3 linked regions of the Verminephrobacter eiseniae EF01-2 genome follow. The protein of the gene in region 1 binds, or shares a complex with, the protein of each later gene. Links are inferred from orthologs where the notes say so. Each region holds a gene or a part of one and is shown in the gene's direction. Other genes may lie near its edges.

Evidence for each region. The genes of interacting proteins can lie anywhere in the genome.
Region 2: the proteins of VEIS_RS02595 (region 1) and VEIS_RS16555 are in contact, whole or in part, in a cryo-EM structure (PDB 9GE8), measured with the Escherichia coli proteins. The link is inferred for Verminephrobacter eiseniae EF01-2 from one-to-one orthologs.
Region 3: the proteins of VEIS_RS02595 (region 1) and VEIS_RS16560 are in contact, whole or in part, in a cryo-EM structure (PDB 9GE8), measured with the Escherichia coli proteins. The link is inferred for Verminephrobacter eiseniae EF01-2 from one-to-one orthologs.

What each region holds. Positions count from the first base shown.
Region 1 is NC_008786.1:597,069-604,522, forward strand. What follows is about bases 2,186-5,259. They hold VEIS_RS02595 (ABC transporter permease), read left to right. Parts: upstream 2,186-2,498; coding sequence 2,499-5,021; downstream 5,022-5,259. Other genes in these bases: VEIS_RS02590 (class I SAM-dependent methyltransferase), read left to right, coding at 2,186-2,457; VEIS_RS02600 (threo-3-hydroxy-L-aspartate ammonia-lyase), read right to left, coding at 5,145-5,259. In the rest of the region: VEIS_RS02585 (ABC transporter substrate-binding protein), read left to right, coding at 1-1,431; more of VEIS_RS02590, read left to right, coding at 1,534-2,185; more of VEIS_RS02600, read right to left, coding at 5,260-6,110; VEIS_RS02605 (SGNH/GDSL hydrolase family protein), read right to left, coding at 6,137-7,084; VEIS_RS02610 (ROK family transcriptional regulator), read right to left, coding at 7,432-7,454.
Region 2 is NC_008786.1:3,779,706-3,784,865, reverse strand. What follows is about bases 1-2,970. They hold VEIS_RS16555 (arylesterase), read left to right. Parts: upstream 1-1,137; coding sequence 1,138-1,803; downstream 1,804-2,970. Other genes in these bases: VEIS_RS16545 (DUF2189 domain-containing protein), read right to left, coding at 2,233-2,970; VEIS_RS16550 (hypothetical protein), read right to left, coding at 1,974-2,174; VEIS_RS16560 (ABC transporter ATP-binding protein), read right to left, coding at 426-1,139; rlmB (23S rRNA (guanosine(2251)-2'-O)-methyltransferase RlmB), read right to left, coding at 1-322. In the rest of the region: more of VEIS_RS16545, read right to left, coding at 2,971-3,060; VEIS_RS16540 (PLP-dependent transferase), read right to left, coding at 3,345-4,625; VEIS_RS16535 (VOC family protein), read right to left, coding at 4,851-5,160. UniProt on the Escherichia coli protein: TesA is a multifunctional esterase that can act as a thioesterase, lysophospholipase and protease.
Region 3 is NC_008786.1:3,782,618-3,787,773, forward strand. What follows is about bases 1-2,966. They hold VEIS_RS16560 (ABC transporter ATP-binding protein), read left to right. Parts: upstream 1-1,109; coding sequence 1,110-1,823; downstream 1,824-2,966. Other genes in these bases: VEIS_RS16545 (DUF2189 domain-containing protein), read left to right, coding at 1-16; VEIS_RS16550 (hypothetical protein), read left to right, coding at 75-275; VEIS_RS16555 (arylesterase), read right to left, coding at 446-1,111; rlmB (23S rRNA (guanosine(2251)-2'-O)-methyltransferase RlmB), read left to right, coding at 1,927-2,673; VEIS_RS16570 (ABC transporter substrate-binding protein), read right to left, coding at 2,808-2,966. In the rest of the region: more of VEIS_RS16570, read right to left, coding at 2,967-4,121; VEIS_RS16575 (tagatose kinase), read right to left, coding at 4,355-5,156.

The sequences.
Region 1 (7,454 bases):
GCGATCGACGCAGAAACGGTGGAACTGGAGACGCTCAGTGCGATGCCGAAAATCGCCTACATGTTCGGTTCCGTGATCTTCGGCAACGGCTTTCGCGTGCTGCCCAAGCATGTCTGGGAAAAGGTCGATCCGGCGACGTTCGCCAACTTCCCGCCGGTGACCATCGGCCCGTACAAGCTCAAGGAGGTGGACGACAACGGTTTTTGGTTCCTGTGGGAGAAGCGGGCCGACTGGCAAAAGACCGACGCCGGACAAATCGTCGGCGAGCCCAAGCCAAAGTACGTCCTGTTTCGCTCCTACGGCACGGAAGAAAAGCGGATCATGGCAATGGCCCGGAACGACATCGATGTGCTGACCGACATCACGCCCGAAGGCTTGGACATCCTGCGGCAAAGGAATGCCAAGGTGAAGTCCTGGTACGACGCCTTCCCCTGGGCCGCCCTGGACGACCCCTGCGAGCGGGGCATCTCGTTCAACACCTCGAGCGCCCCCTACGACCAATGGCAGGTGCGCTGGGCGCTGGCGCTGGCGACCCGGATCGACAACGTCAGCATCGCGACATTCTCCGGGATGATGCGCGCCTCGCCGCTGCATGCGCCGCCGATCTCGATCCTGATGAAAACCTACCACGAGCCGATGCTGCCATGGCTCAAGGGCTTTGCGCTGCCGGACGGCTACAAGCCTTTCGATTCCGAATTCGCCATCCGGATGGGCAAGCGCCTGGCCGCCGAAAAGATACCGGGCCTGCCGACGGGCGACGCCGAACTACGCAAGCTGTTTGGCGTCGGCTGGTGGAAGTTCGACCCTGCGAAGGCCGCCGCACTGCTGCAAAGCGTGGGCTTTCGCAAGGCCGACGCCGGATGGCTGCTGCCCGATGGCAAGCCCTGGAAGATGACGATCAACGCGCCGGCCGACTTCGAGATCCAGTCCCAGCGCCTGGCCTTCGCCGTGGCCAATGAATGGAAGAAATTCGGCATCGATGTCAATGTGCAGCAGCAGCAAGGCGGCGTTTTCACCACCGAGTACGCCTCCGGCAACTTCCAGGCCGGCGCCTACTGGAACCAGACCTGCGCGATCGGCCCCGATCTGTGGGTTCGACTGGAATGGTGGCACGAAAAGTACGTCAGCCCCAACGGTCAACCGGCCGCGTTCAACCGCGAACGCTACACGAACCCGAGCCTGAGCCACACCATCGACCAGATGGCGATTTTGCAGCCGACAGACCCGAAGAATGTGGAACTGGGCACGGCGCTGTTGAAGGAACTGGTGGCCGGCATGCCCGTCATCCCGATGTTCGGCACGTCCAAGTTCGTGCCGGTCAACACCACGTACTGGAGCAACTTTCCTTCTGCCAGCAACTACTATGAAGGGCCTTGGTGGTGGTGGTCGAACTTCAAGTACATCGTCGCCAGACTCAGGCCGGCGCCATGAACCAGCGTCACAATAGGGCATGACCCGGACCATGGCCCCGCTGCCGACGACGCAACTGCCGTGCGCCGTGCCCGCCGTGCAGTCCCGCCAGGGCAGCGCGCGATGAGGCCGAAGGCCGGGCGCGCCCGGGCCGTCCCGGCCGTCCCGGACATGCTTGCCGGGCCGTTGCCGCTGCGGCCCGGGCAATCGGTGGAGTTGCTCAAGGAACTGCATATCCTGACCCCCGAGGGGCGCCTGAACCAGGACTCGCGGCGCAAGCTCAAGCAGGTGCACCACCTGATCCAATTCATCGAGCCGCTGCTCGCAGAACTGGCGGCCGAAGGCGCCGGACTCACGCTGGCCGACCACGGCGCCGGCAAGTCGTACCTGGGGTTCATCCTCTACGACCTGTGCTTCAAGGCCCTGGGGCAGGGCCATATCTATGGCGTCGAGACCCGCGCAGAACTGGTGCAAAAGTCGCGCCTGCTGGCGCAAAAGCTGGGTTTCGGGCGCATGTCATTCCTCGATCTGTCGGTGGCCGACGCCACCGTTGCCGACGGCTTGCCGGCGCACATCGATGTGGTCACGGCTTTGCATGCCTGCGATACCGCCACCGACGATGCGATTGCCTTCGGTCTGCACAAGAACGCCCGCGCCATGGTGCTGGTGCCTTGCTGCCAGGCGGAAATGGCGGCCTGCCTGCGCCGCGACAAAGCCCTGCAACTGGCGCGCACAGCGCTGGCCGAGTTATGGCGCCACCCCTTGCATGCCCGCGAGTTCGGCGGCCATGTCACCAATGTGCTGCGTTGCCTGTACCTGCAAGCCAGTGGCTACCAGGTGACGGTGACAGAACTGGTCGGGTGGGAGGACAGCCTGAAAAATGAGCTGATCATCGCGCGCCATACCGGCCAGAAAAAGCACGGCGCCGCACAGCGCCTGCGCGCCATCCTGAGTGCGCTCGGATTGGAAGAAGCCTTGGGCGCACGCTTTGGCCTCGACGCCTCGGGCACCCGGCAGGCGCTTGCCGCGCAGGGCGCTGCGCACTGAAAGCCGGCGCCAAAGACGGGCTTTGCGTTAAGGTTCGGCCGATGAACCTGTCTTTTCTACGCCTGGGCTGGCGCAGCCTGGTCCGGGACCTGCGCGCGGGCGCGCTGCGCTTGCTCATCGTTGCGGTCAGCCTGGCGGTGGCGGCGCTCACGGCGGTGGGCTTTTTTGCCGACCGGTTGCAGGGCGGCTTGCAGCGCGATGCGCTGCAACTGCTCGGCGGCGATGCCGTGGTGGTCAGCGACCTGCCCACGCCAGCGGCCTTCGTCGAGCGCGCCCGGGCGCTGGGCTTGCAGTCGGTCACCACGCTGAGTTTTCCGACCATGGGCCGGGCCAGCGACGCGCAGGGTGGCGCCAGCAAACTGGTGGCGCTCAAAAGCGTGCCCCCGGGCTACCCGCTGCGCGGCAACCTCACGGTGGCCGATGCCCCGGGGGCCGCAGGGCAGAGCACGCGCGCGATTCCTGCGCCCGGCCAGGTGTGGGTCGATGCGTCGCTGCTGACCGCGCTGAACCTGGCCATCGGCGACACGCTGCTGCTCGGCGACGCGCAACTGCGCATTGCGCGCATCATCGTCATCGAGCCCGACCGGGGCTCGGGCTTCATCGGCTTTGCCCCGCGCGTGATGATCAACCGGCAGGATCTGCCCGCCACCGGCCTGGTGCAGCCGGCCAGCCGCCTGAACTATCGCTTTGCGCTGATCGGCCCGGCGCCTGCGGTCGCGGCTTTCAACGCCTGGGCGCTGGCCGAGGCGAAAAAGCCCGGGGTGCATGGGGTGCGCATGGAGTCGCTGGACAGCGGCCGTCCCGAGATGCGCCAGACGCTCGATCGGGCGCAGCAATTCATGGGCCTGGTGGCGCTGCTGGCGGCGCTGCTGGCGGCCGTGGCCGTGGCGCTGGCCGCGCGCGGCTTTGCCGCCGGGCAACTGGACGCTGCGGCCATGCTGCGGGTGCTGGGCCAGAGCCAGCGCGCCATTGCCGGCGCTTACAGCACCGAGTTCGCGCTGCTGGGCCTGCTGGCCAGCGTGCTGGGGGTGGCGCTGGGCTATCTGGTGCACCACGCCTTCGTGCTGCTGCTCGCCGGCCTGCTCGGCACGAGCCTGCCGCCGCCTGGCCTGTGGCCGGCTGCGTCCGGCCTGGGGCTGGGGCTGACGCTGCTGTTCGCGTTCGGTATGCCGCCGCTGCTGCAACTGGCCCGGGTGCCGCCGCTGCGCGTGATCCGGCGCGATCTGGGGGGAATCAAACCGGCGTCGCTGGCGGTGCTGGCGCTGGGCCTGGCCGGCTTTGCCGCCCTGCTGCTGGCCGTCAGCCGCGACCTGCTGCTGGGCCTGATCGCCGTGGGCGGTTTTGCCGGCGCCGCAGCGCTGTTTGCCGGGCTGTCATGGCTGGCGGTCAAACTGCTGCGCCACAGCGTGAACGAGGTCAGCGCGCCGCGCTGGCTGGTGCTGGCGACGCGGCAGATCGCGGCGCGCCCGGCCTATGCCGTGGTGCAGGTCAGCAGTCTGGCGCTGGGGCTGCTGGCCCTGGTGCTGCTGGTGCTGCTGCGCACCGATCTGATCAGCAGTTGGCGCCAGGCAACCCCGCCGGATGCGCCCGATCGCTTTGTCATCAACGTACAGCCCGGGCAGTCGGCGGCCTTCCGGCAGGCGCTCGCGGACAGCGGCGTGCTCCGCTACGACTGGTACCCGATGATCCGCGGCCGGCTGGTGGCCGTGAACGGCCAGGCCGTAGGCCCCGAGCGCTACGCCGACGAGCGCGCCAAGCGCCTGGTCGAGCGCGAATTGAACCTCTCCAACACGCTGGAGCAGCCCGCGCACAACCAGATCGTGGCCGGGCAGTGGCGGCCCGGCGAGGCGGGCGCGATCAGCGTCGAGGAGGGCATTGCCAAGACCCTGGGCCTGCGGCTGGGCGACCGCCTGCGCTTCGACATCGGCGGCGTGCAGGACGAGGCCCGCATCACCAGCCTGCGCAAGGTCGATTGGGGTTCGATGCGCGCCAATTTCTTCGTGATGTACCCGGTGGCGCAGCTCGAGGAGAGCCTGCCGCTGACCTATCTGGCGGCCTATCGCGCGCCTGCGGCCCCGGGCTTCGACAACGCGCTGGTGCGCCAATTTCCCAACATCACCAGCGTCGATATGGGCGCCACCATTGCCCAGGTGCAGCGCGTGCTGGACCAGGTGATCCATGCGGTGGAGTTCCTGTTTGCCTTTACGCTGGCCGCCGGGCTGGTGGTGCTGTTTGCCGCCGTCACCGCCACCCGCGAAGAGCGGGCGCGGGAATACGCCATCATGCGCGCCGTGGGCGCCAGCGCCCGCTTGCTGCGCCAGGTGCAGCGGGCCGAACTGGCCGGTGTCGGCCTGCTGGCCGGCTTTCTGGCCAGTGCCGTGGCGCTGGCGCTGGGCTGGGCGCTGGCGCGCTTCGTGTTCGATTTCAGTTGGACCGCCGCACCCTGGGTGCCGCTGGCCGGCGCCGGCGCAGGGGCCGTGCTGGCGCTGGCTGCGGGCTGGTGGGGCCTGCGCGAAGTGCTGCTGCGCCCGGTGACGGACACGCTGCGCCGCAGCGCTGAATGAGGCCGCCGGCCCGAGCGCCTCACTCCATTGCCAAATCGTTCATGCCAGCGAAGGCGCAGCGCAGACAGCACGAATGCGCGGCAAGCGGCGCCGGCAAAGTGCCCGGATGCTTCAGGAATGGAATCACGGCGCCAGCAGCGCGCAAAAGCGCGCCATGTCGATATTGCCGCCGCTGATCAGCACGCCCACGCGCTGGCCCGCAAGCTGGCTGCGCAGCGCGTGCGCCGCCGCAAAGCCCAGGCAGCCGGTGGGCTCGACGATGAGCTTCATGCGCTCGGCAAAAAAGCGCATGGCGTCGATCAACTGCTCGTCGGTCACGGTCAGGATGTCGTCGACATCGCGCCGGATGATGGGGAAGGTGATCTGCCCCAGGTGCTGCGTCTGCGCGCCATCGGCGATCGTCCGGGGGGTGTCGATGTGCACGATGGCGCCGCTGCGAAACGACTGCTGGCCGTCGTTGCCGGCAGCCGGCTCGACGCCGTAGAGCTTGCACCGGGGCGACAGCGCGCGCGTGGCCAGGGCCGAGCCTGACAGCAGACCGCCGCCGCCCAGGCAAACGAAAAAGGCATCGAGCGGGCCTACTTCTTCAAACAGTTCCTTGGCGGCCGTGCCCTGGCCGGCCAGCACATCGGCGTGGTCGTAGGGCGGAATCAGCGTCAGCCCGTCGCGCTCGGCCAGCGCGCGGCTGATCTGCTCGCGGTCTTGCGTGTAACGGTCGTACAAGCGCACGCTGGCGCCGTAGCCCTGCGTGGCGGCGATCTTGCTGGCGGGGGCGTCCTGCGGCATCACGATGGTGGCCGGCAGACCCAGCAGGCGCGCTGCCAGCGCAATGGCCTGCGCATGGTTGCCGGACGAGAACGCGATCACGCCGGCCTGGCGCTGCGCCGCGTCGAACCGGGACAGCGCGTTGAACGCGCCCCGGAACTTGAACGCGCCCATGCGTTGCAGGTTCTCGCATTTGAAGAACAGCCGGGCGCCAAAGACTTCGTCGATGCGGCGCGCGGTGAGCACCGGAGTGCGGTGCGCATGGCCGGCAATGCGGCCCGCTGCGGCAACGACATCGTCATAGGTGGGCAGGGCAGGGGGCATGGCGGGCGTTCCTTTGCCGGATGGATTTACCAGCGGGCGCGCAGGCGGTCGTAGGCGAAGGTGCCGAACTGGCGCTGTGCCGAGGGGGTCAGGTGCACGAAGTCGGCAAACACATAGGTGTCTTGCTTGGCGTCCGGCCGCAGCGTGGCGCTGTTGCACAAGGCCGCGTTGATCTGGCCCGGGCCGATGCCGATGCCGTTGCTGGCGTCCACCGAGGTGCACACGGCGTCCGTGGCATTGTTGAAGCCGTAGCTGGACGGCGAGCCGGTGTACAGGTTCACGTAATAGGCCGAGTCCACATACAGCGCGTTCGCGCCCAGATCGACGATGCCCAGCAGCAGGCCCTCGTTGAAGCGGCTGCTGGCCCGGCCCAGCACCGCTTCGCGCCCCATGACCTTGGCCCAGGGGGTCTTGCCCAGGTCGTAGCTGCCGGTCAGCAGCACATGGCGGGCGCCGGCGGCAACCAGCCGGCGCACCTGGGCGGCCATGTCCTGGCCGGCCTGGAACGCTGCGGCCAACTGCGCGGCCTCGGTCTGGGTGCCGAGGTTGACGGCGGCCATGCCGGCGATCAGGTCGCTCAGGCCGCCGTTCATCAGCACCAGGTCGTCCTTGGCAAAGCGGTCCTTGGCCAGGAAGCTGTCGATCTGCTCGGACAGCGTGCGGGTGCTGGCGTTGCCTGCCGCATCCGGCTTGGCCACGATGCGGGCGTTGCCGGTTGCGTAGCTCGTGCCGCCGGCGCTGACCGGGGTCAGCGGCTTGTCGTATTTGGCCGCGATCTGCAAGGTCCAGTTGTTGATGCTGCCGTCATTGACGGTGTAGCGCGTGCCGTTTTGCCCGACATCGCTCATGGCGTCGCCAAACGCGATCAAGCGCTGCGGCGCAATGGCCGATTCGGTGGTGCTGGAACCGCAAGCCGTGAGCAATGCGGCCGAGACCCCTGCGGCGACCATGCGGCGCATCCAATTTGCTGCCATGTTTTTCTCCAGGAAAGAGGGGTAGTTTAACGAGGCATGGTGGGCGCATCAGGGCGCATGGGGCGCGATCGGAACCGGCATGCCCGGCCAGGCGCGGGCTTGGTCGGGCGCATCGCGAAGGCAAAAAACCTTGGCGGGCACGCCCGCCGGCCCGGCGGGTGCGGCTGCGCGCGGCCCCCGGTGACGGCCCGGCAACGGCCCGGGACGGCCCGACAATGGCCCGAGATGACATGCCGCGCAGGTCGCGGGCGCAGCGCGCTTTTGTCAACGCCGTGGCCGCATGGCCGAGCGCCGCGCTGTCGGTTCGACGGTCATCCGGGGAGCGTTCCGGTTCCGGCGCTGCCGGTTCAGGTCTTCAAAAAGATATCGG
Region 2 (5,160 bases), 3.2 Mb from region 1 along the record:
CGCCGTCGAGCACCAGCAGCAAGGGCGGTCCGCTGCCTGCGGCCTGGAGCTTTTCCAGCAGTTCGTCGAGCGAACTGATCGGCGCCACGGGCTGCACGCGCGCGGCCACGCCCTGGTGGCCATGGCTGCCGGCCAGCTTGGCGATGCGCATGCCGTCAGCCTCGATCAGGCGGGCGCCGGCCGCGCGGGCGCGTTCGAGAAACTGGCGCATGCGCGCGTCGCGCCGCGTGGCCTCGTGGTAGATCTCGATGACCGATTCGGGCGCGGTCTTCAGACGCACGCCCACGGCGTGAAAGCCGAACAGGACTTTGGGGCTGGACATCGGGCGATTATCCGCTGGCGGCCGATGGCAGCGTCATGTTGCTACCGAAAACATAGCTTCCGATGAATGATCTGCTTGCATCATGGGCCAAGCGCAGCGCCGATCACAGCACGCGGCCGGCGTCGATGGTGATGCGCCGCTGGCACCGGTCGGCAATGCTGCGGTCATGCGTGACCAGCACCAGCGTCGTGCCCTGCTCGCGGTTGAGCGCGAACATCAGTTGCATGATGGTCTCGCCCGTCGCAAAGTCCAGGCTGCCGGTAGGCTCGTCGGCCAGCAGCACGGCCGGCTGCACGACAAAGGCCCGCGCCAGCGCCACGCGCTGTTGTTCGCCGCCCGACAGCACCCTGGGGTAATGCCTGAGGCGCTGGCTCAGGCCCACGCGGGCCAGCATCTCGGTGGCGGCCTGGCGCGCGTCGCGGCGATTGGCCAGTTCCAGCGGCAGCATCACGTTCTCCAGCGCCGTGAGGTGGCCCATCAGTTGGAAGCTCTGGAACACGAAGCCCAGTTGCTGTGCCCGCAGGGCGGCGCGCGCGTCCTCGTCGATGGCAAACAGGTCATGGCCACCGAGCCGCACCGTGCCGCGCGTGGGGCAATCGAGCCCGGCGATGATGGCCAGCAGGCTGCTCTTGCCCGAGCCCGAGGCGCCGACGATGGCCACCGTTTCCCGGGCCGCCAGACGGAAATCGATATCCCGCAGAATATCGAGGGTTCCGGTGGAATCCGTCACCGATTTGAAAACATGTTCCACGGCAATCATCGCTGTGGCGGCAACGGCCTGGGGTGATGCGGGTGGCGGTGTGGAGGGTTCGGACATGAAAGGCTCAATGGTGATTTGCAATTGGCATCGGCGTGACTTTATCGTGTGCGCTGCGGCCGGCCTGCTGGCCGCCGCCGCGATGGCCCAGGCCCCGGCGTCCCGCCCGGCGCTGGTGCTGGTGCTGGGCGACTCGCTCAGCGCCGAATACGGCCTGGCACGCGGCACGGGTTGGGTGGCACTGCTGGAGCAGCAATTGCGGCAGGAGCGACCCCAGGTCACCGTGCTCAACGCCAGCGTCAGCGGCGAGACCACATCGGGCGGACGCTCACGCCTTGCGGCCTTGCTGGCGCAGCACCAGCCCAGCCATGTGGTGATCGAGCTCGGCGGCAATGATGCGCTGCGCGGACTGCCTTTGAAAAGCATCGAAGAGAACCTGGACTGGATGACCCGGACGGCGCAGCAGGCCGGCGCAAAAGTCCTGCTGCTGGGCATGCAGGTGCCGCCCAACTATGGCGCCGCTTACGCCGACCGGTTTGCGGCCTTGTTCACCACGGTAGCGCAGGCCCGCAAGGCCGCAGTGGTGCCTTTTTTGCTCAAAGGGGTGGCCGACGGGCCGGACCCGACCCGCCTGTTCCAGCCAGACCGCATCCACCCGCGCGCCGAAGCGCAGCCGCAGTTGCTGGCCAATGTGTGGCCGGAACTGAAAAAACTGTTGCAGTGAGCGCCAACGCGCCTGCGGCGCCTTGGCGCCGAGAGGGGACGCCGAGGATCAGGCCCCCGCCAACCGGGGGCGCGGGCTCTGCGGCATCCGCTGGCTTGGGTCTCGATGCAGGGCGTGCAGTCGTGCAGTCGCCGCCGGCAGGGCATGTGCAGCAATGGCCGCCGGCAGGGTCAGGTGCCGGGCGCAGCGCCCGACGACGGCTGATCCGGCGCCCCCGCCGCATCGCCGATGGACTGGCTGTCCGCCGGCGGGCCGCTGCCCTGCGGGTCGTTCGGTTTGCGCTGTGTTTTGGCCCGGAGCTTGTCTTGCTTTTTTTGCTTTTTGGCGAGTTCGCGCTGGCGTTTCTCGTAGCCGTAGTTGGGTGTTGCCAAGGTAATTACTTCCTGAAGTGAAGCCTCACTGTAACAGCATGGTCCCGGGGTTTCGGGTTCATGCGGCAGCGGACCGGGTGGGAGAGACGGCTGCGCGGTAAGCGTGCCAACTGGCATGGCCCAGCACCGGCCCTGCCAGCAGCAGCCCTGCGCCCCAGAACCAGAGCGACAGCGCGACGATGGCCGTGATCAGCGCCCCCCAGAGCAGCATCACGGCCTGGTTGTCGAGCACCACCCGCAGGCTGGTAATGCCGGCGGTGAGCGCATCGGTGTCGCGGTCGAGAATCATCGGGATCGACACCACGCAACTGGCAAACACCAGCCCGGCAAACACCCCGCCGACTGCGGTGTACACCGCGACGAACCCCCAGTTTTGCGGGCTGAACAGCGCTTGCAGCACACCGCTGGTCGACGGCATGCCGGTGTCGAAGAACACCGCGAACACCACCAGCGAGGCTCGGCCCCACAACAGCTCCAGCACCACCAGCAACAACACCAGCATGCCCATGCTGCCCAGGCGACTGTCCCAGCAGGTGAGCGACTCGCCCAGTCCGGGCGCAAGCCCCGCCTCGAGGCGGCGGCTGGTGTCGTACAGCCCCATCGCCAGAAACGGGCCGAGCAGCAGGCAGCCGCTGACCAGCGACATCACATACTCCGCCCGGGTGCGGAACACCCAGCCCAGCACCAGCGCCATGCCCCAAAAACACATGCCGTAGAACGAGGCAATGCCGGGGGCGGCGCGCATATCCTGCAGACCCTTGAGCAGCCAGCGCAAGGGATCGGCCAAGCGCAGCCGTTGCAGCGTGACAGGCTGCGCCGCTGGGGGCGGGGGTGCCGGTGGATCGGCGGCCGGCTCCGGAGCCGGGTTGGGCGGTGTGGCGGTCATGCAGGCAGGCGGTCGATGGTGTGGCGTATGGGCTGGCGTGAAACCGATGCCTGCACGGTAAGCCAGCCACAGCCGCTGCGCCACTGAGGAAACTACCACCCCGGGCCGGAACCCCTGCGGGGCTAGTGTCGCGTCACCGATCATCTGTCGGTCTGCGCTGGCCATCGAAGCGCATCGCGGCGTTGCATCGCTTGCCAATACGCTCGGTATTGGCCGCGCTATGCGCCTTGCGCTGCGCTCCGATGGCTGCGCGCAGCCTACGACATCTGATCAGTGACACGACACTAGGGTCCATCCGCCGCGAAGGCGCGCTCGAGCGCCTGCTGCAAATCCTGCTGCAGATCCGGCACCGCTTCCAGCCCGATGAAAAACCGCACCAACGTGCCCGGCTTCAGATGCGGGGCAGGGCGCAGGCGCATGCTGGCAAGGTGGTAGGGCACCACCAGGCTCATCGGCCCGCCCCAGCTGTAGCCGATTTTGAACAGGCGCAAGCCATCGCAGAAGGCGTCCACCTGCGACTGCGTGTAGCGCGCATCGATGATCACGCTGAACAAGCCCGCCGCAGCGCCCCGGGTAGCCGTATCGGCGCCGCATGGCGCTTCAGTGACACCGGCGCCGCACAGCGCCTGCCAGTGCGCGTGGCCGGGCGAACCGGCCAGCGCCGGATGCAGCACCTGCGCGATCGCCGGCTGCTGCTGCAGCCACAGCGCCAACTGGCGCGCGGCCGCGTCGTGGGCACGGTAACGCAGACCGATGCTGGGCAGCGCGCGCAGCACCGCCTCGGCGTCATTGCCCGCCACACCCAGGCCCAGCCGCATATGGGTGAGCTTGATCTTCATGTGCAGTTCGGGGTCGCGCGTGATCACGCTACCCATCAGCACATCGCCGTTGCCGCTCGGGAATTTGGTCAGCGCATGGGCCGAAATGTCGACCCCGAGGCTGCGGCTGCCGTCGCCGGTGAGGTCAAACGGCGCAAATGCCAAACCGGCGCCCCAGGTATTGTCCAGGGCCGTGATCACACCCCGCGCACGGCAGATGCGCACCTGCCCGCACAGATCGGGAAACTCCATGGTCACCGAACCCGGCGCCTCCAGCCACACCAGCCGCGTGGCAGGCGTGATGCGCGCGGCCAAATCGGCCTTGTCCAGCGGATCGTACAAGCCATGGCGGATGCCGAAACGGGCCAGTTCACCATTGGCCAGTGCCAGGCTCGGGCCGTAGACATTGTCGGGAAGCAGCACCTCATCGCCGGTTTCGAGCAGCGCCAGCGCCACATTGGCGATCGCCGCCAAACCACTGGGCTGCAGCACGCATTGCAGGCCGCCCTCCAACATGCACAACCGCTCTTCGAGCGTGAACGTGGTGGGCGTGCCATGCAGCCCGTAGGTGTAACTGCTCTTGTCCTTCCACTCACGGGTGCGCATTGCCGCCACGTTCGGGAAGATCACGGTGGAAGCCTTGTAAACCCCGGGCTGCAAGGCCGCAAATCCCGCTGGCGGGATGTAGTCGTGGTGGACGATGCGGGTGCTGAGATCGTCGGCGTCTGTATGGTTCATGCCTGCCATGGTAGCGCGCCGGCGGAAATGTCCCGGCGCGTGGTCGACGAAAAGCAGCTTGAGATGCACTTCTTTTGAACGATCGTCATTCGAGACATACGATGTATATTATGTTAAATATATGATTGGATTCGATTGGATTCGGGTCGATCCAATCGATGCGCTCGATGCGCTGCCAGCCATGTCCTGGTGTTGGCACACGCCGGCCTCAACCATCAAAGTCAACCTCAGCCCTCAACCCAGCGCCTCGATCACCTCGGCGGGCGCCTGCACCAGTTCGATCAATACGCCCTCGCCGGCAATCGGGAACTCGTCGTTGCTTTTCGGGTGCAAAAAGGTAATGTCATGGCCTGCAGCGCCCTTGCGGATGCCGCCCGGGGCAAAGCGCACGCCCCGGGCGCTGAGCCATTGCACGGCCCGGGGCAAGTCGTCGATCCACAGGCCGATGTGGTTCAGCGGCGGGCTGTGCACGGCGGGTTTTTTGCTGATGTCCAGCGGTTGCATCAGGTCGACCTCGACCTGGTGCGCATTGCGGCCCATGGAC
Region 3 (5,156 bases), 3.2 Mb from region 1 along the record:
GTCCGCTGCCGCATGAACCCGAAACCCCGGGACCATGCTGTTACAGTGAGGCTTCACTTCAGGAAGTAATTACCTTGGCAACACCCAACTACGGCTACGAGAAACGCCAGCGCGAACTCGCCAAAAAGCAAAAAAAGCAAGACAAGCTCCGGGCCAAAACACAGCGCAAACCGAACGACCCGCAGGGCAGCGGCCCGCCGGCGGACAGCCAGTCCATCGGCGATGCGGCGGGGGCGCCGGATCAGCCGTCGTCGGGCGCTGCGCCCGGCACCTGACCCTGCCGGCGGCCATTGCTGCACATGCCCTGCCGGCGGCGACTGCACGACTGCACGCCCTGCATCGAGACCCAAGCCAGCGGATGCCGCAGAGCCCGCGCCCCCGGTTGGCGGGGGCCTGATCCTCGGCGTCCCCTCTCGGCGCCAAGGCGCCGCAGGCGCGTTGGCGCTCACTGCAACAGTTTTTTCAGTTCCGGCCACACATTGGCCAGCAACTGCGGCTGCGCTTCGGCGCGCGGGTGGATGCGGTCTGGCTGGAACAGGCGGGTCGGGTCCGGCCCGTCGGCCACCCCTTTGAGCAAAAAAGGCACCACTGCGGCCTTGCGGGCCTGCGCTACCGTGGTGAACAAGGCCGCAAACCGGTCGGCGTAAGCGGCGCCATAGTTGGGCGGCACCTGCATGCCCAGCAGCAGGACTTTTGCGCCGGCCTGCTGCGCCGTCCGGGTCATCCAGTCCAGGTTCTCTTCGATGCTTTTCAAAGGCAGTCCGCGCAGCGCATCATTGCCGCCGAGCTCGATCACCACATGGCTGGGCTGGTGCTGCGCCAGCAAGGCCGCAAGGCGTGAGCGTCCGCCCGATGTGGTCTCGCCGCTGACGCTGGCGTTGAGCACGGTGACCTGGGGTCGCTCCTGCCGCAATTGCTGCTCCAGCAGTGCCACCCAACCCGTGCCGCGTGCCAGGCCGTATTCGGCGCTGAGCGAGTCGCCCAGCACCAGCACCAGCGCCGGGCGGGACGCCGGGGCCTGGGCCATCGCGGCGGCGGCCAGCAGGCCGGCCGCAGCGCACACGATAAAGTCACGCCGATGCCAATTGCAAATCACCATTGAGCCTTTCATGTCCGAACCCTCCACACCGCCACCCGCATCACCCCAGGCCGTTGCCGCCACAGCGATGATTGCCGTGGAACATGTTTTCAAATCGGTGACGGATTCCACCGGAACCCTCGATATTCTGCGGGATATCGATTTCCGTCTGGCGGCCCGGGAAACGGTGGCCATCGTCGGCGCCTCGGGCTCGGGCAAGAGCAGCCTGCTGGCCATCATCGCCGGGCTCGATTGCCCCACGCGCGGCACGGTGCGGCTCGGTGGCCATGACCTGTTTGCCATCGACGAGGACGCGCGCGCCGCCCTGCGGGCACAGCAACTGGGCTTCGTGTTCCAGAGCTTCCAACTGATGGGCCACCTCACGGCGCTGGAGAACGTGATGCTGCCGCTGGAACTGGCCAATCGCCGCGACGCGCGCCAGGCCGCCACCGAGATGCTGGCCCGCGTGGGCCTGAGCCAGCGCCTCAGGCATTACCCCAGGGTGCTGTCGGGCGGCGAACAACAGCGCGTGGCGCTGGCGCGGGCCTTTGTCGTGCAGCCGGCCGTGCTGCTGGCCGACGAGCCTACCGGCAGCCTGGACTTTGCGACGGGCGAGACCATCATGCAACTGATGTTCGCGCTCAACCGCGAGCAGGGCACGACGCTGGTGCTGGTCACGCATGACCGCAGCATTGCCGACCGGTGCCAGCGGCGCATCACCATCGACGCCGGCCGCGTGCTGTGATCGGCGCTGCGCTTGGCCCATGATGCAAGCAGATCATTCATCGGAAGCTATGTTTTCGGTAGCAACATGACGCTGCCATCGGCCGCCAGCGGATAATCGCCCGATGTCCAGCCCCAAAGTCCTGTTCGGCTTTCACGCCGTGGGCGTGCGTCTGAAGACCGCGCCCGAATCGGTCATCGAGATCTACCACGAGGCCACGCGGCGCGACGCGCGCATGCGCCAGTTTCTCGAACGCGCCCGCGCGGCCGGCGCCCGCCTGATCGAGGCTGACGGCATGCGCATCGCCAAGCTGGCCGGCAGCCATGGCCACCAGGGCGTGGCCGCGCGCGTGCAGCCCGTGGCGCCGATCAGTTCGCTCGACGAACTGCTGGAAAAGCTCCAGGCCGCAGGCAGCGGACCGCCCTTGCTGCTGGTGCTCGACGGCGTGACCGACCCGCACAACCTCGGGGCCTGCCTGCGTGTGGCCGACGGGGCCGGGGCGCATGCCGTGATTGCGCCCAAGGACCATGCCGTGGGCATCAACGCCACCGTGGCCAAGGTGGCCAGCGGGGCGGCCGAGACCATGCCGTACTTCATGGTGACCAACCTCGCGCGCACGCTCGATGAACTCAAGGAGCGCAGCATCTGGTGCATAGGCACCTGCGACGACGCGCCCGGCACCTTGTACCAACTCGACCTCAAAGGCCCCGTGGCACTGGTGCTGGGCGCCGAGGGCAGCGGCATGCGCCAGCGCACCCGCAAGACCTGCGACGAACTGGCGCGCATCCCGATGCAGGGCGCGGTGGAGAGCCTGAACGTCTCGGTGGCCAGCGGCATATGCCTGTACGAGGCCCTGCGCCAACGCGCCTAGTGTCGCGTCACCGATCATCTGACCGGTGACGCGACACTAGTCTGCGCTCCCTTGAGCGCCGCCATCACCGGCCTATGGTCTGCGCAACGTGGCGCGCTGCGCTCATCCTGCGCCGCCATTTGCCGCTATGTGTGCTATTTGTAATAACCCCCCTTGCGCATCTCCCGGTCTGCGGCGGTCTGCCCGGTCTTGAGCGCCTGCGCCACACTGACCTTGCCCGCCAGCGCGGCGCCCAACTGTTGGCCCACGGCCAAGCCTATCGCCTGAAACTCGGCAATGGCGGCAAACTGGACCCCGGTGTACGGGGACTTGGGCAGCGTCTGATCATCGGGATTGGCCGCCAAGATGGCTTTGCGCTCCATCTGGCCAAACCTGGAGACCTGCTGGTACTCGGCGCGGTCATAGGTCGAAGCGCGGTTGCCGGTGGGCACGGCGATCCAGCCCGACTCCTTGGCCACCAGTTGCACGTAATCCCTGGATGTCGCCCAGTTGATGAACCTTTGCGCCTGCTCTTCCTTCTTCGTGGCGCCCGGAATCGCCAGCGCCCAAGCCCACAGCCAGCTCGCGCCCTTGGGCGTGACGGCGATCGGCGCCTTGGCGAAGGCCACTTTGTCGGCCACCTTGCTGAACTTCGGGTCTGCCACCGAGGTCCCGGCGCTGGTGGCATCCACCCAGACCCCGCATTTGCCTTCAGCAAAGAGCGCCAGGTTTTCGTTGAAGCTGTTGGCGCTCGCACCTGGCGGGCCGTACTTTTTCATCAGGTCCAGATAAAACGAGATCGCGTCGTGCCACGCCTTGCTGTCCACCTGGGGCTTCCAGCCCATGTCGAACCATTGGCCACCAAAGGTGTTGACCATGGTCGACAGCAGCGCCATGTTGTCGCCCCAGCCAGGCTTGCCGCGCAGGCACACGCCATACAGGCCCTTGCCGGGGTTGTGGACCTTGGCGGCGAAAGCGCGAATCTGCTCCCAGGTGGGCTGCTCGGGCAGGCTCGCGCCGACCGCCTGCGCCAGGTCGGCGCGGTACATCGTGAACGAGCTCTCGCCATAGAACGGGGCCGCATACAGCTTGCCGTTGGCCGACAGACCGGCACGGATGGGGGCCAGCAGATCGTCGACGTCGTACCCGGCGTCCGGCTTGAACTCCTTGAGCCAGCCTTTCTTGCCCCAGATCGGCGTCTCGTACATGCCGATGGTCATCACGTCGAACTGCCCGCCCTGCGTCGCAATGTCCGTCGTGACGCGCTGGCGCAGCGCGCCCTCCTCCAGCGTCACCCACTTGAGCTTGATGTCGGGATGGCTCTTTTCGAACTGCGGCGTGAGCTTTTGCATCTCTATCATCTGCCGGTTGTTGACCGTGGCGATGACCAGTTCGGTCGTGCTGGCAGCCTGCGCTGCGCCTGCCGTGCACAGCGCAAAGCACAGTGCGATCCGGGTCTTGCGATACATCATCGGGTAATCTCCATAGGTTGGTTGATGGGGTCGAGACCGATCGGCCGATCAAAGCCGATGCGGTGCCGTTCAGGCTGGCGCCGCCACCCTGCCCGTGTCGCCCTGACCCGGCAGGCGAGCGCGTAAGGTTTGCCGGCGCGCAGCGCATCCGATGCAGCGCCGGGCCATGCGGGTTCGCCGCGCCGCCCAATGGCTCGCGCCGGCCCGGGCTGGCTCGGCAGGCCCGGCATTCATGGCCGCGCCAGCAGCGCATCGAGTTGCTCGAAGTCGGAGGTTCCCTCCATCGGGCCCTTGACCCGCACGGCCAGGGCGCCGCTGGCATTGGCATAGCGCAATGCCTCCTCGGGCCCTTTGCCCAGGTGCCTGCAGGTCACGAACGTGGCACCGAAGCAATCGCCGGCCCCGGTCGGGTCCAACTCCTCGACCGCAAGCGCCGCCACCTCCAACCGGGCGCCACGGGCGAAGTAGCTGCAGCCCTGCGGGCCGCGCTTGACGACGATCTCTTTGACCCCTTTGGCGAACAGCTCGTCAATGGCGCCCGCCTCATCCGCAGCGTCGGTCAGCAGGCTGACCTCGTGGCCGCTGGGCAAGAGGATGTCGGTGAACTCCAGGATGTAGCCCAGTGCTTCGCGCATCTCGCAGATGCGCAGCATTTCCTTGCGGATGTTGGGGTCGAAGGAGACCATGCCCCCCTGCCCTTTGACGATTTCGATCGCCTTCTTCATCGCATCGATGATCCGGAAGGAGAACAACGACGAGCCCATCACATGAAAGTGCGAGCAATCTTTCAGCGCCGCCGCACTGACATGGGCGGGCTGCAACTGCGCCGAAGCGCTATTGGTGATGTTGAAGATGAAATCGCGCTCGCCGTCCAGGCGATAGGTCACGAAGGCGCTGCCGGTGACGGCGGTCTTCAATACGCTGATCGCGCTCGTGTCCACGCCATCGCGCTGCAGCCGCTCGATGTTCAGCCAGCCGAAGTCGTCATCGCCCACGCAGCCAATGATCGCGGCCGGATGGCCCAGGCGGGCC